2 regions of the Companilactobacillus halodurans genome follow, and region 2 is predicted to be linked to the other one. Evidence: a T-box and tRNA genes for the amino acid it is inferred to sense, from the RefSeq annotation. Region 2 holds a T-box; the other holds one or more tRNA genes.
What was found. A T-box is a leader RNA that pairs with one kind of tRNA and senses whether it is charged. The one in region 2 lies ahead of asnS (asparagine--tRNA ligase), so its partner is inferred to be a tRNA-Asn.
Positions count from the first base shown of each region.

Region 1: it encodes a tRNA-Asn, which carries the amino acid that the T-box ahead of asnS (asparagine--tRNA ligase) is inferred to sense. The anticodon was not compared.

Region 1 covers NZ_VDFO01000004.1:740-8,369, forward strand. The annotation lists gene FHL05_RS01440 (NAD(P)H-dependent oxidoreductase) at 1-632, opposite strand, end outside; gene FHL05_RS01445 (NADPH-dependent FMN reductase) at 644-1,252, opposite strand; gene FHL05_RS01450 (FAD:protein FMN transferase) at 1,353-2,279, opposite strand; gene FHL05_RS01455 (FAD-binding protein) at 2,433-4,262, shown strand; tRNA gene FHL05_RS01460 (tRNA-Thr) at 4,381-4,453, opposite strand; tRNA gene FHL05_RS01465 (tRNA-Asn) at 4,545-4,617, opposite strand; gene serS (serine--tRNA ligase) at 4,682-5,971, opposite strand; gene FHL05_RS01475 (amino acid permease) at 6,291-7,630, opposite strand, start outside.
Region 2 covers NZ_VDFO01000010.1:30,079-38,987, forward strand. The annotation lists gene FHL05_RS03690 (ABC transporter ATP-binding protein) at 1-1,219, shown strand, start outside; gene FHL05_RS03695 (DUF3737 family protein) at 1,244-2,113, shown strand; gene FHL05_RS03700 (MalY/PatB family protein) at 2,113-3,288, shown strand; gene FHL05_RS03705 (hypothetical protein) at 3,349-4,035, opposite strand; gene FHL05_RS03710 (alpha/beta family hydrolase) at 4,119-4,835, opposite strand; T-box leader at 4,925-5,154, shown strand; gene asnS (asparagine--tRNA ligase) at 5,214-6,605, shown strand; gene FHL05_RS03720 (hypothetical protein) at 6,696-6,923, shown strand; gene FHL05_RS03725 (SemiSWEET family transporter) at 6,976-7,254, opposite strand; gene FHL05_RS03730 (tRNA-dihydrouridine synthase) at 7,448-8,443, opposite strand; gene FHL05_RS03735 (GntR family transcriptional regulator) at 8,569-8,909, opposite strand, start outside.

The DNA of each region.
Region 1 (7,630 bases), on a different contig from region 2:
TCGTCGTTCATCTCAACACCTTTGACCGTAGTATCGGTACCAGTCTTGGCACTGAGATCTTCATCTTCATAATCGTTTGTCGTACCAATCATATTGATGACACGAGCAAATTTGATGAAATTCTGCAAGGTCGTCTGTAAGAAATCAATCGTTCTTTGGTCTTTTAAATCATTATTTTCATCGAAGGCTTCTTTGACATTACCCAACAAGAATTCATTTCCGGGCAAAACAACTGCATTAACACCAGGAGCTTCAAGAATCTGACGCAAATGCAACTGTGCGCGGGCTGACCCTTGTGAGTGATAGGATGCTCCAACAATCATAACTGGCTTTCCATCCAGAGGATGAATCTTATATGAGAGCCATTCGATGACGTTCTTTAAAGCAGCAGGGACACTGTGATTGTGTTCTGGAGTAGCAATGATAACTCCGTCAGCAGCACTGATTTTCTTATTCAAATCTTGAATAGCAGGACTATTAGTTTGGTCGTCATCTTGGCAAAACATTGGTACGTCATTGATATCTAAGACATCGATATCAACTAAACCTTCAAAATGTTTTGCAATAAACTTCAATAAAGTCCGATTGTATGATTGTTCAGCGATTGAACCGGCAATACCTACTAATTTCATATCTTTTCCTCCTAATCTTTATCCCATGAGAAATCTTTTGCCTTTTGCTTGTTGATATCACTGGCGTTATTTAATTGCTTAGAGATATTAACGAATTGCAAAAAGTCTTTAAAGAGTCCATCAAGTTGTTTTGAAACCTTTTTATCTGCTAAATTGCCCTTTTCATCGAAAGCCTGCAATGAATGTGCTAACAAAAATTCCGAACTTGGCATGATGCGAGCTTTTAGTTCAGGTGAATCTAAAATTTGGCGCAGTTGCGATTGAGCTCGTGATGAACCCAGTGATCCATAAGAAGCTCCAGTAATCATCACTGGCTTATCCACGAATGGATGAATGCCATATGACAACCAAGCTAGAGCGCTGGATAAAGCTGCGGGGATTGAATGGTCATATTCAGGTGTAGCAATAATAACGCCATCTGAATCCACAATTTTTTTGGCAATATCTTTAGCCCGTTGCGGAACGAATTGATCAGGCGTCTTCTTATAGAGTGGCAACCCTTTGATTTCGACTAACTCAATTTCAGCACTGGTCTGAAAATGTTGCTTCATATACTGCAATAATTCACGATTAGTCGACTTCTTTGAATTTGATCCAACAATTGCTATAAATTTATTCATATCAAAAATCATCCCATTTATATTAATTTCCCAAGCTCATTGTAAAATGTTTCACTAATTAAATCAATATACTTTTTTATATTAGTAATATATAAAATACTTATATTAGTTTGAAATTATTCAAGCCACTAGTTACAACAGTTTCCAAGTCTTTAGTTATGAAAACAGCCTCAATCCCTCGTTGAGCTTCAATCATCGCTTTGCCTTTTTCAATACCTTGATAAAATCCTAAGGTCGACCAAATTTCGCCATCGATAGATTTATCGCTGACAATCGTGACGCTGGCTAAATTATTTTGAATCGGATAACCAGTTCTTGAGTCGAACATGTGATGATATTCATGACCGTCAACAACTAATTTACGCTCATAAATTCCTGAAGTACCAATCGATTTTTCAGGAGTACGTAAGACTCCTAATGAAACATCACGAGGTTTAAGAGGATTTTGAACGCCGATATTCCACAAACCATCTTCATGTAGACTTGGTCCTACTAATGAGACGTTGCCACCTAAATCAATAATTCCGGTTTTGACATTTCGTTTTAACCACAATTTTTTAATTTCATCAGCAATATAGCCTTTAGCGATACCACCTAAATCAATCTCCATACCCTTTTCTTGTAAGAAGACGGATTGTTTTGCATCGTCTAAAATAATTTTTTCTGGATCAATAATTTTCAAACGTGCTTGAATATCTTCATCGCTTGGTTTATTGGCACCCTTAAAGCCAATTTTCCACAGCTTGACCAAGGGACCGATAGCAACATTGAAGCCTAAGTGCTTTTGGCTGACTAAAACAGCTCTTTTAATCAAATTATAAGTATCGAGCGAAACTGAGACTGGTCTTTTACCTGCTTGGTGGTTAATCGACATGACCTCAGATTCCTTTCGATTGACAGTTAATTTATCTTCAAACTTTTGAATCAGCGCATAACCAGCATCTAAATCATCGATGCTACTGGGTTTTGCGACTGATAAATTTATCAGCGTTCCTAAAGCGTAATAGCTCTTATTTATTAATCCCATGGAAAATCCTCAATTCGTTTTCAAAATAGATAAACACTTGCAAGCTCTCTCATGATAGCTCTAATTGTCGTTCTCGACAAAGGGAACTTATTCACAATATCACAAATTAGCGGTATATTAATCCTAACATTGTGAGGAAATGGAGTGAATTAAATGTTTGAGGATTCAAAAATAAAATGGGATGCAAGTTATGACGTCATTGTCTTAGGTTTTGGTGGCGCAGGTGCATCTGCCGCTAGATTTGCTGCGGATAACGATAGTAAAGTTTTGATTACAGACTCTGCTCCAGAGGGTCATGAAGGTGGAAATACCCGTTATGCTGGTCAAGTTATTTCTTCAGGTTCTAACTTAGATGACTTGAGAAAATATTATCAAGACCTTGCATTTCCTTTATCATACGATAAAGATTTAATGGAGACTTATGTTAAGGGACTTTATAATATCCCTGATTACTTAGAAAAATATTTGGGCGTTAAGCCATTTATCATGAGAAAACACCCTGACTCACCGGTTTCAAAAGCCTTGCACTTTATGGCTCACGAATACCCCGAATTTCGTGGTCAAGCTACTCATGATTTAGTTGCTGTTCACGAAGGTGTCGCTGATTCAGCCCTTTGGAAGAACCTTCGTCAACAAGTTTTAGACCGTGCTGATAAAATTGACGTTTTGTATGAAACGCCAGCAGAACACTTGATTCAAAACCCTGAAACTAAGGCAATCGTCGGCGTTCAAATCAAGCGTAACGGTAAACTGCTCAACGTCCGTGCAAATAACGGCGTCGTATTGGCAACAGGTGGCTTTGAAAATAACCACAAGATGGTTGAAAACTATCTTGGTGAAACTAGTTTGAACCCAATCGGTTCGCTTTATAACAAAGGTATCGGCGTTAAGATGGCTAGCGAAGTTGGTGCTCAACTTTACAACATGAACAACTATGAATCATATGGCATCTTTCATGGCCTAACTCCAAAGCCTGCTGACGGCAAACGTTCGCAATTTCTTCCCTTCGATTGGCCAGCCTTCCATCAAGGCAGCTTGATTGTTGTTGGAGACGATGGAACTCGTTACTTCGATGAAAATGAAATCCATAGACATGGACACATCAAAGATCACGGCAATTGGAGAATCCCAAATGCTCAACGCCACCCTTACGTCGTCTTCGATCAAAAGAAATACGATGAATTGAAAAACGACAAGAATGCTCCTTATCCAGAATTTTTAAAGGCAGTCGTTAAAGCTGACGACTTAGCAAGTCTAAGTAAAGTAATGAATGTATCAGTTGATAAACTAAAAGAAACGATTAAAGACTTCAATCATTTTGCCGAGATAAAACACGATTATGCTTATAACCGTGATGCAAAAACTCTAACAGCCTTTGATAACGATGGTCCCTATTACGCTTTGGCAATGGTCCAAGGATTGTTGAATACCCAAGGTGGACCGGTTCACAACTCCAAGGCTGAGGTCGTCGACAATGATAACGCCGTTATACCACATCTCTATGCTGCTGGTGAATTGGGCAGTTTGATGGGACGTCAGTATAACGGTGGCAGCAACCTAGCTGAGAATTTAATCTTCGGTAAAATTGCCGGTGAAAATGCTGCCGAAAAGAAACCTGAAATTAAAGTTGAAACAGTCCAAACTGATGCCAATTCTTCAGCTAGCGTTCACGAATCTGGTTTAGGCTCTGATGTTGGTGAAGAACATTTTGAAACTAAAGCTAACCAATATATCGGCAAGTCAACTGCTGGCATGGGCAATGAAATCGTTGTTCGGGTCACTGCCAAAAATAAATCCGATATCGAAAATATCGAAATTTTGAAACAAAGCGAATCTGACGATTACGGACTGAAAGCTGTTAAAGAACTTCCTCAAGAAATCGTTGAGAAGAACTCAACTGATGTTGATACAGTTTCTGGTGCTTCCGCTTCAAGTAAGGCAATTAAAGAAGCTGTTCAAAATGCTTTAAACCAAATAAAATAATTTAATTAAAGTAATAAACACGATAATCAAAAGATTGGTTATCGTGTTTTTTTGCAAAAAAAAAGTAAACGTTGATTACTCAACGTTTACTTGGAAGGATATTTCACTTCATTATCTATGCCGTCTGCAGGATTTGAACCTGTGACCGCCGGTTTACGATACCGATGCTCTACCAACTGAGCTAAGACGGCAAAAATAAAGAAAAACCTATAAAAAAATTACATCTAATTCTTTGAACTAGATGTAATTTATTGGACACCTAGGTTTTCCTAAGTATTATAACTCCGGATGTCAGACTCGAACTGACGACACCCTGATTAACAGTCAGATGCTCTACCAACTGAGCTAATCCGGAATAATTCAATAGCTCTTTAACAGAACTATTAAATTTTATCAATTTATCGGCTTTAGGTCAATAACTATTTGGCATTTTCTTTAGTAATTTTTGTTACGCCACCCATATATGGTACTAAAACATCGGGAATTGTTACTGATCCGTCTTCATTTTGATTGTTTTCAAGAATTGCAGCAACTGTACGACCAGCAGCTAGTCCTGAACCATTCAATGTGTGAGCCAATCTAGTCTTGCCATTAGCATCACGATAACGAATGTGAGCACGACGAGCTTGGAAATCAAGACAGTTTGAACAACTTGAAACTTCACGATACTTGTCTTGAGCAGGCATCCAAACTTCAAGGTCATAAGTCTTAGCAGAACTGAAACTTGCATCCCCACTTGAAAGAACGATAACGTGATATGGAAGTCCTAATTGTTGCAAAATGTTTTCAGCATTAGCTGTCAACTTCTCCAATTCGTCGTATGATTCTTCAGGCTTTGCCACCTTAACCATTTCGACCTTGTTGAATTGGTGCATTCTAATCAAACCACGAGTATCACGACCAGCAGAACCAGCTTCAGAACGGAAGCAAGGTGTTAGAGCTGTGACATACTTAGGCAAGTCTTTTTCATCCAAAATCTTATCAGCAAAGTAGTTCGTCAATGGAACTTCAGCAGTTGGAATCAAAGTCAATGGGTTTTCGTCGACCATTACGGTATAAACGTCTTCAGTAAACTTAGGAAATTGACTAGTACCAAACATAGCATCGTTGTTAACTAAGTATGGAGGAATTACTTCGGTATAGCCTTCCTTTTGGTGTTGATCCAACATGAAATTATAAACTGCACGTTCCAATCTGGCACCCATACCAATGTAGTAAACGAAACGACTACCAGAAACCTTTGTAGCTTGTTCAAAGTCTAAGATTCCTAGTTCTTCACCGATATCCCAGTGGTGGCGAGGTTTGAAGCCTTCCTTAGGAATAGCGCCAACCTTTCTGATTTCCACATTAGTGCTTTCGTCAGGTCCAACAGGAACAGAATCGTCGGGAATATTAGGAAGACGAACCAAAATATAATTCATCTTTTCTTGAGCTTCTTCAAGTTCACTATCGATTGACTTAATATCGCTACCAACTTGTTTCATAGCAGCAATTTCATCGTCAGCACTTTCCTTGTTGCGTTTCTTTGTTGCAATATCTTGAGAAACCTTATTTCTCTTTTCTTTCAATGTTTCAGTCTTAACTAACAAGTCACGACGCTTTTCATCGTATGAAAGCAATTCATCGATTTCTTCAGCCTTAACGCCACGTGAAGCTAATTTATCCTTAATCCAATCTGGATCTTTTCTAATCAACTTAATGTCTAACATGACCAACCTCCTATATTTTAACTGTGCCACATAAGTAAACAGTTTTGATAAAAACTAACGCATAAAAAATAGCCGATTCATCCCAATAAAGGGACGAATCGACTATTCGCGGTACCACCCAGTTTCAGCGTATGCAAATACACTGCACTTTCAGATTTTATCGGATCAAACCGAACGGAATTACCCGTTACCATAGAATGCTGGAATAAAAACCTTAACGATTCACACCGACCATCGTCTCTCTGAAGGGTTTGTGAGTAGGCACTCTTTTAGCGTTATATTCATCTTTAATAATAGTTTAAAGCATCACAAATTTCAACTAGTAATGATTATCCTTCTTTTCTTGCTCAACATCGATATCTTCAAGTTTCAAGAACTTAGTCTTATGCTTAATCTTGTAGTAAGCCCAGCAAATAAAGAGAATAATCAAACCACTGTAACTAATCAATAAACGTCCAAAGTTGAAATTAACCATTGAACGAACATCTTGACCCAAAATAATAATGATACCTAAGATAATGGCTAAAATTGGACCAAATGGGAACCACTTAGCCTTGTATCTCAAATCATCGAGACTGTATCCCTTATATAGGTAAGCCTTTCTGAAGCGGTAATGGGAAAAAGCGATTCCCAGCCAAGCGATAAATCCAGTCAACCCACTAGCAGCAACTAGTAATTCATAAAATGAGTCGCCATATAAACTTGTAAATAGCGCGATGGCTCCAATTAGCGCTGTCAAAAGAAGTGAGAAGACGGGAACCCCACGACCATTAGTTCTTTGAAAAGCCTTAGGTGCCATGCCATTTTTACTCATTGACCAAAGCATCCGACTAGCAGCATAAAGACCTGAGTTAGCAGCTGAAATAACCGAAGTTAAAATTACAGCATTCATGACTCCAGCGGCTAAAGGAATCCCGACTTTCTTAAAGACAATCGTAAATGGACTGATAGCAATATCGCCAGCACCTGAACCCAACAAGTTAGGACTTGTATAAGGAATCAAGGCACCAATAACAGCGATTGATAAAATATAAAATAGAAGGATTCTCCAAAAGACTTGTTTGATAGCCTTAGGAATACTCTTTTCTGGCGTTGCTGATTCACCAGCTGTGATACCGATCAATTCAGTTCCCTGAAATGAGAACCCAGCAACGACGAAGACGCTTAGGATTGCCGGTATTCCTCCGACAAAAGGTGCCTTCTTATATGAATAATTTGTCAATCCGACAAAGTTTTGATTACCTAAAATACCAAGAATGCTTAAAATACCAACAATCAAGAAGATAATAACGGCGGTAACCTTGATTGATGACAACCAATATTCTGTTTCTCCAAATGAACTTACCGAAATAAAATTAATTACCAAGAGGATTATCATGAACGTCAAACTGATTTTCCACGAAGTCCAGCTTGGGAACCAATACTTAACTACTAAAGAAATTGTAGATAGGTCGACTGCCAGTGTGATAGCCCAGTTGAACCAGTAATTCCAACCTAGCGCAAACCCAAAAGCAGGGTCGATAAATTTTGTTGCATATGTAGCGAACGATCCAGAGACTGGCATATATGTTGCCATTTCTCCTAGACTAGTCATCAAGAAGTACACCATGATACCGATAGCCACATAAGCTATCAAAGCTCCTCCTGGACCAGCTGTTG
Region 2 (8,909 bases):
GTTAGTTTGGCTTTATCAACGTTTGAGTTCAAAGATTTATCAGCATTTACGTGAGTATTTGAGTCAAATCAATACGAAATTGAATGAGTCGCTGATGGGAATTGGCATTATTCAACAATTTGGACAGCAAAGACGAATGACCTCGGAATTTGAGGGCCGCAACAACGCTTATTTCCAGATGCGTAATAAGATGATTAACGTCAACGCCTTTTTGCTTTACCCAACGATCAGTTTGATGTTCGTCTTAGCAGAAGTTATCTCGTTAAGTGGCTTTGGTTTCAATAGCATGCACACATTTGTCGCTGCAGGTGTGATTTATGCTTTCCTATCCTACCAACAAAACTTTTTCAATCCCTTATCTGATGTCATGAACTATATGTCATTTTTCCAAGATGGTCTGATAGCAGGGTTTAGAATCATGAAATTGTTTGATAATAAAACTTACGCGCCTCAACAAAATGAAACGAGTACAAAAGAGATTACCGAAGGAAAAATTGAGTTTCGACACGTTACTTTTAGTTACGTACCGGAAAAAATTGTCTTAAAAGACGTTTCTTTTGTCGTAGAACCTGGTCAAACGGTAGCCTTTGTCGGACACACCGGGAGTGGCAAAAGTTCGATTATCAATCTTTTATTGCGCTTCTATGAGTTCGGTCAAGGACAAATTTTAATCGATGATCATGATATTCGTGATTACTCGACGAAGGAATTGCGCAAAAAATTAGGTTTAGTTATCCAAGAACCATATCTCTTCTATGGAGATGTAGCTAAAAATATCCGGATGTTTGATGAAACTATCAGTGAAGAACAAATAGAACAAGCTGGAAAGTTCGTTGATGCCGATGGTTTTATTCAAAAATTACCAGGAAAATATCATGCTAAAGTCTCAGAAAGAGGAGCCAGCTTTTCAACTGGTCAACGACAATTGATTTCTTTTGCCAGAACGATTGTCAGAAATCCTAAAGTACTGATTTTAGATGAAGCCACAGCTAATATTGATCCACAAACAGAACAAAGTATTACGCGTGGCCTTAAAAAGATGCGTGATGACAGAACTACGATTGCCATTGCCCATCGTTTGTCGACCGTTCAAGATGCCGACCAAATCCTAGTTTTGAGTCAAGGCAAGATTATTGAACGAGGCACGCATGAGCAATTATTGGCTCAAGGTGGTCATTACGCTGAATTATATGAATTACAAATGGCAAATGAAAAATAATAATAAATGGAAGTAATTATAGATATGAACAAACAAATCAATGAAGGTTATTATGATGGCGAAAGACCATTATTTAAAATGCATGACGCCGATTTAATTGATACAACTTTTGGTCAAGGCGAATCACCTCTTAAAGAAAGTCGTGATTTAAATCTTGATAACGTAACTTTTAAATGGAAATATCCACTTTGGTATGCTAAGAATATTCAAGTTGCCAACAGTATTTTTGAAACGATGTCTCGTTCAGGAATTTGGTATACCGAAAATATTGAAATCACTGATTCAGCATTGCAGGCACCAAAATTGTTCCGTCGTGCTAGCAAAATTAATTTAAGAAACGTTCACTTTGCGGATGCTGAAGAAACGCTTTGGACTTGCGATGATATTAGAATGGAAGATGTCCAAGTCAACGGGAATTATTTTGGTAAAGATAGCCAAAATATCTACGCTGACAACCTCAATGTTGTTGGTAACTACGTTTTCGATGGGGCCAAGAATGTTGAAGTCCACAACTCAACTTTTATTTCTAAAGATGCTTTTTGGAACTGCGAGAATGTTACAATTTATGATTCTAAAATCAGTGGCGAATATTTGGCTTGGAACACGAAGAATCTGACTTTAATCAATTGTACGATTGCAAGTGACCAAGGGCTTTGTTATATCGACAATTTGAAGATGGTCAACTGTAAGGTTTTGAGAACAGATTTGGCTTTTGAATATTGCTCAAATATTGATGCTGAGATTACAACTAATGTAATGAGCATTAAGAATCCAATCAGCGGTACGATCAAGGTTAAATCAGTCGATGATGTTATTTTTGATGATCCTGAAATTGACTCTGATCAAACTGAAATTGAAATCACCAGCAACATTACTGAAGGGATGCATAATTAATGGATTACGATTTTGAAACGCTCAACAAAAAACGAGATGGCAATTCGGCTAAGTGGGATGTTAAAAAAGGCGAGTTGCCAATGACGATTGCTGATATGGATTTCAAAACGGCTCCAGAAATTGTTCAGGCCTTACAAGACAAGATAGCGATGGGATTATTCGGTTATGAAGAAATTCCTCCAGAATATTTTCAAGCAGTTGCTGATTGGTACCAAAAAGAACATCAAGTGCGCCTTAAAGAAGAGTGGATGATTTTTGCAACTGGAGTAGTTCCAGCTATTTCTTCAGCAGTCAGACGCTTAACATCTCTTGGCGACAATGTTTTAGTCCAAGCACCTGTCTATAACATTTTTTATAATTCAATTGTCAATAGCGGTCGTCACGTAGTCTCAAATGATTTGGTCTACGATAAAAAATTACGACAATATGCAATTGATTTTTCTGATTTGGAAAAAAAGTTGCGTGATCCATTAACCAATATGATGATTCTTTGCAATCCACATAATCCAATTGGAAAAATTTGGTCGATTGATGAATTAACTAAAATTGCTAGACTTTGTCAACGATATGATGTCAAACTTTTCAGCGATGAAATTCATGGAGATATCACGCTTGGAAGTGAAGGGTATCACCCAATTTTTGGCTTAGACCAACAATACTTGCGTAACGTTGTGGTGGCAGTTTCGCCAAGTAAAACTTTTAACGTCGCGGCACTGCATGCGGCAACGATAATCGTTCCGGATGAAAACTTACGAGCTCAAGTTAGCCGAGGACTCAACAGCGAGGAATTAGCCGAACCCAATTTTGTAGCTATTCCAGGAACTATTGCGGCCTATACAAAGGGTGGACCTTGGTTAAACGCTTTAAAGGATAAATTGTTGAGCAATCGCAAATTGATTTTAGCTACTATTGATGAAATCCCTGGAATTTATTGGGTGCCAAGTGAAGCAACTTATTTACTTTGGTTCGATACATCTGAAATTACGAAAGATTCTAAAATCTTAACAGAATTTATTCGAAAAGATACCGGCTTGATTATTACTCCTGGAGATGTATATGGTGGCGATGGTCAAAACTTTATCCGAATGAATATTGCCAGTCCGACAGAAATGATTGTGGATGGCTTGAATCGTTTGAAGAAGGGTATTGCTGATTTTCGTGCAAATTTTAAATAAAACAATTAAAAAAGTCGTTGAATGAATTATTCACTCAACGACTTTTTTCGTCTTTATAAATTAATTAATTGTTTGATGTTGTGGCGTTAGACGCGATCCTGAAATCAACAGCGTGTACGAGTTGACCCCAAAGAAAGCAATTATCACCATTAAGCCGGTTAAGAAGAAACCGGCAAACATGAATCCGAGCCCAAGTACCAATCCAAAAACTGCAAAGAAACTCATTAGCAGTTTAGCTGTTTTAACAAGGCTTGATTCGGTTTTGAAGGCAGAATGATAAAGTGTATCGATTTTTTGCGATTTATAAACAGTCGAATCGGCTTTATGCAATTCAAGTGTCAGTTGATAAGGTTCAAAATAAGTTTTAATCGTATCCTCACCAAATTCATTCGTTACAACTTTCTTATATTCTCCACCAGAAATTTTGAGGGTCGGATACGAATCTTGTTCTGAAACATTTCTGAATCCTTGACTCAAATTGATAGAACCGAGAGTAACGCTCTTTGAATTCCAAAAGTTAGCTTTTACGCTGACTTTATTATTAGAAATCACCCATTTAACATTCAGTGAATCGAGATTTTCTAATTGATAAATTTTAAAAATGAACTTATTTTTAAGAATTTGCTTGTCAGTCAATCCTTCATAAATATCTTCTGGATTAACATCCCTGATGTAATCAAGATATCCTTCAATAAATTCATTAGCATCCTCAGTTAAAAACAATTTTTTCTTAAATAAGATAGTCATAATTCCCCCAGAAATTGTAACGATTAGTTACAGTATAACAAAAATGTATGCGCTTTTGTGGAAAACTATGAAAACGCTTTAATTTATTCACGAACGGATTGTTTTAACCATTTAATCAACAGGTTACTTATTAATATTTGCTGTTTTCTATTAGTAATAGTGGCTTTATTATCTCCTTTTTGTCTGCCATAGCTACCAAAGCCGGCGTGATTGCCACCTTGAATTACTTGATAAATAGTTTTGTTTGGTAGTAATTTTTTAGCTTGTTTATAGTGTGATTGATTTAAGACGCCGTCGTTTGTAGCGGTTAGTGATAATACAGGGACATTAATTTCATGTAAGTCGCCTTTCTTTTCAGGATAACTTGCTAAAAAGAAGACCGCCCGTAAGTTTTTTTGATGATTTTTGGCATAGCGGCTGGCCATAGTTCCGCCTAAAGAGTGTCCACCAATTACATAAGGCTGTTGGTTGTGAACCTTATTAGCAGCGTTCACATTCAAGACTGCTAAATCCAAAGGGAATTGGACGATGTAGACTGAAAATCCTGCCTGAGCGACTCTCGAGGCCCAAATACTGTAACTCTTTGGAGAAACCAATGCTCCAGGATAGAAAATAACCCTTGGCTTATCTTTTTGCCCAGGGAATTTAATTGTTCCATTAACGGTTTGAGAAGTTTTTGCAACAGAAATAGCTGAAGAGCTAGGAGAATATTCCTTATTTTTGACAACGATAACAGTAGTAAAAACGATGACTACTAGTAAGATAATTATCCCTAATAACCATTTAGTAAATTTTTTCATTTAAATCCCTCAATCTTAATTTAGAATCCTCCTATATTGTACTTTACAAGCTGTATGAAAATATGCTACATTTAAGAAAATTAATATGTAAGATATTAAAAGAAGGAGTACTATCTACTTTATCCACAGGGAGTTAAGACTAGTGAGACCTTAACGTGTCGGTATATAGGAAAAACATCTTTGTAAAATTCTGGCTGAAGTCGTAGTAGGTCAAGACGTTACCCAATGCGTTACAATTGGAAGATATGCTAAGCATATTTTGAGGTGTTTTTATAAAAAAACTTGGGTGGTACCGCGGAAAAGATCTTTCGTCCCTTTTATTAGGGATGGAGGATCTTTTTTAGTCCATAGTATTCCAATTTTAAAGAGGAGAAATCGATGCAAAACGTTTTAGTTAAAGATTTATACAAAAAAGAATTTGCTGATGGTGACAAAATCACTGTTTCTGGTTGGATTCGTACAATCAGAGGTTCAAAAAGAGTTGGCTTTATTGAATTAAATGACGGTTCATTCTTTAAGAATGTTCAAGTCGTTATTACTAGCGATATGGAAAACTACGCTGAAGTAGTTAAATATCCAATCAGTACAACTATCAAAGTTGTCGGTGAATTGGCACTTACTCCTAAAGCACAACAACCATTTGAAATTCACGCTACACAAGTGATTGAAGAAGGTTCATCTGATTCTGATTATCCATTGCAAAAGAAAGCTCACTCATATGAATTCATGAGAACAGTTGCTCATTTGCGTCCTAGAACCAATACTTTCTATTCAGTTTTCAGAATTCGTTCACTAGCAGCCTTTGCTATTCACGAATATCTACAACACAATGACTTTGTTTACATTCACGCACCAATCATCACAAGTTCCGATGCTGAAGGTGCTGGAGAAATGTTCCAAGTTACAACACTAGATATGAACAATGTTCCTAAGACAGACGATGGCAAAGTTGATTACGAAAAAGACTTCTTCAGAAAAGAAACTAACTTAACTGTTAGTGGTCAACTAGAAGTAGAACCATTTGCATTAGCTTTCCGCAATGTTTATACCTTTGGACCAACTTTTAGAGCTGAAAACTCTCATACCGGACGTCACGCTTCCGAATTCTGGATGATTGAACCAGAACTTGCTTTCGCTGACTTGAAAGATGAGATGGACTGTTCAGAAGAGTTGTTGAAATACGTTATCAACTATGTCATGGATCACGCTAAAGAAGAACTAGACTTCTTGAATGAAAATGTTGATAATACTTTGATTGACCGTCTAAAAGCTACAGCTGGCGAACAATTTGCTCACGTAACTTATACAGATGCTATCGATATCTTGGAAAAAGCAACTGACGTTGAGTTTGAAGTTAAACCTTACTGGGGCTTAGATTTAGATTCAGAACACGAACGTTACTTGTCAGAACAAGTTTACAAGAAGCCTGTCTTCATTACTGATTATCCAAAAGACTTCAAGGCCTTTTACATGCGTGCTAATGACGACGGCAAGACCGTTGCTGCAGCTGACTTGTTAGTTCCTGAAATCGGTGAATTGATCGGTGGATCACAACGTGAAGAACGTCTTGATAAATTGGAAAAGAGAATGGCCGAACTCGATATGAACGAAGACGACTACAAGTGGTACTTAGAATTACGTAAGTACGGTGGTACAGTTCACTCAGGCTTTGGTATTGGTTTTGAAAGACTAGTTATGTATATCACTGGTATGGAAAATATCAGAGATGTCATTGCTTATCCAAGAACACCAGGTAATGCTGAATTTTAATAATGTATCAAAAAAGCTTTAGAATCCAATCGGGTTCTAAAGCTTTTTTCGTACTTTTAGTTTAGAAAACAAATAAGGCGTGGTAAATTGATGCTAAAAATATTAATGACTACTAATAATCTGATGGATAGTAATATGATGAAAGAATTATCTGGAAATGTAATGGATCAAATGTGGGGATGGATATTCACAGCCGCTAGTGGACGAACTTTTGGAGCATTAATTATTTTGGGAATATTTTACAAAGTGTTTGAAATGTTATTACTAGGAACAATCGACAAATTGAGGAAACCCCAAAAAAGGCGAAGGAGAAAATAAAAAATCTTATGGTAAATTTTTTTACCATAAGATTAGATTAAAATATATTGATTTAGTTAAAAGTAAAAATTGCGGTAATAAATGTTGCGGCACCTAGAAAAATTCCAGGTACATTGGCCCAAATAATAGGCCAATCTTTCTTCTTTTGTAAAAATCCATAAGCAGTCCAGATAGTACAGTTGATAAAAGCCACTAATGGCTGAATAGGATTGCCTTTGCTCCCCGATAGATTCGAGAGAATTTGTGGAACGTACGAAACATACATAAGAACTGACATAATACTAGCAATTCGTCCAATTCTTTCTACTTTTTCTGTGCTGACTTTACTCATTTTGATTAACTTCCTTTCATTAATGATTTCAAATCAAAAATCTTAAATAGCACTAAAAAATTTCTCGGATTTAGACTAACCTAGACGTTTTGTATTGTCAATTAAAACACTCATGACAATGCTTTTGGTAGTAAAAAAACTAATTTAAGCCAAACTAAAAACCCATTGAGAATCGTCAATGAGTTTAAAATAATCAATTATTTTTTTGGAAATCATTTAAAATCTTACGAACGCCATCAGTGGTATCAGCAGTCATCATTTTATCACGCAAATTTTTGGCACCTAATTCATCACGGGCATAAATTTTAAAGAAGCGACGCAGTGATGGGAAACGTGGCAAATCGTAATGTTGTGAGAATTCATCAAAGAGGTTTAATTGCATTCGCAATAAATCTAATAATTCTTCCAATGAATGTTTGGTAGGATTTTTTTCGAAGGCAAATGGATTTGAAAAGACGCCACGACCAATCATAATTCCATCAAGTCCAGGATGTTCTTGGGCTAGTTTTACACCAGCTTTAAAATCTGGAACATCGCCATTGATTTGAATCAAAGTATTTTGGGCAATTTCATCGCGCATCTTTAAAATATCGTCAATGACTTCAAAGTGGGCGGGGACCTTGCTCATTTCCATTTTGGTTCTTAAATGAATCGTCAGTAATTCGACATTTTGGTTGAGTAATTCGGGAATCCAATCCTTATACTCTTCCAGTTTGCTATAACCTAGGCGGGTCTTGACGCTGACAGCTAGGCCAGACTTTTTGGCAGCAACGACTGCCGATTCCATCCATTCCGGATTACGTATTAAGTCGCTTCCACCGTGATTTTTAATGACAGTCTTATCAGGACAACCAGTGTTAATGTCAACGGCTTTAAAGCCTTGCTGTTTCAAAGCTATTGTGGCATTTTCAAAGTCAGTAGGGACATTACCCCAAAGTTGAACTACCGGCCGGTTTTTTTCCGTGGGTCCAATATAAAGTCGTCCATCAACTGGAAATTTAGTATTTGGATCAGTGATTCCTTTTGCATAAACGAATTCACTGAAAAAAGCGTCCGGTGCAGCTGCTTTAGCGATTACTTGTCGAAAGACAGTATTACTGACGGCTTCCATTGGTGCCATGGTAAAAAATGGTCGGTGCTCTGCTTTAGCATTTGCGACAATATTTGACCAATAAGTTGATTCTGTCACGTTGATTACTCCCTTGTTTTTAAACTACATCATTATATATTACTAGTTTGCGTAAAAAGAATCTAATTTTTAATTTCAAAAAAATAGCACAACCTTATCTATAAGAATAAGGTCGTGCTATTTGATTATCTTTTAATATAAATCTCGAAGGAATTAATGTCGCCACGATATTTGGCAATCGAGTACTCAGCTGGAACATCATCAGTAGTAAATCCAATTGTATGGAAATAAAAGATTGGGTCGTTCATATCGATGTTCAACATATCGGCTGTTGTCTCATCTGCCGCTAAAACTTCAATTTTTCGGCGGACTTGATCGATAGGGCAGCCATTAGAATTCATTGTTTCATAAAGCGAGACATCCTCAAAATCAAATTGGTCCATTTTAGGGAAAATTTTATAGGGGATGTAACTAGTTACGAGCACGACAGGTTGGTCATCAGCATACCTAAGTCGAACGAGTTTAA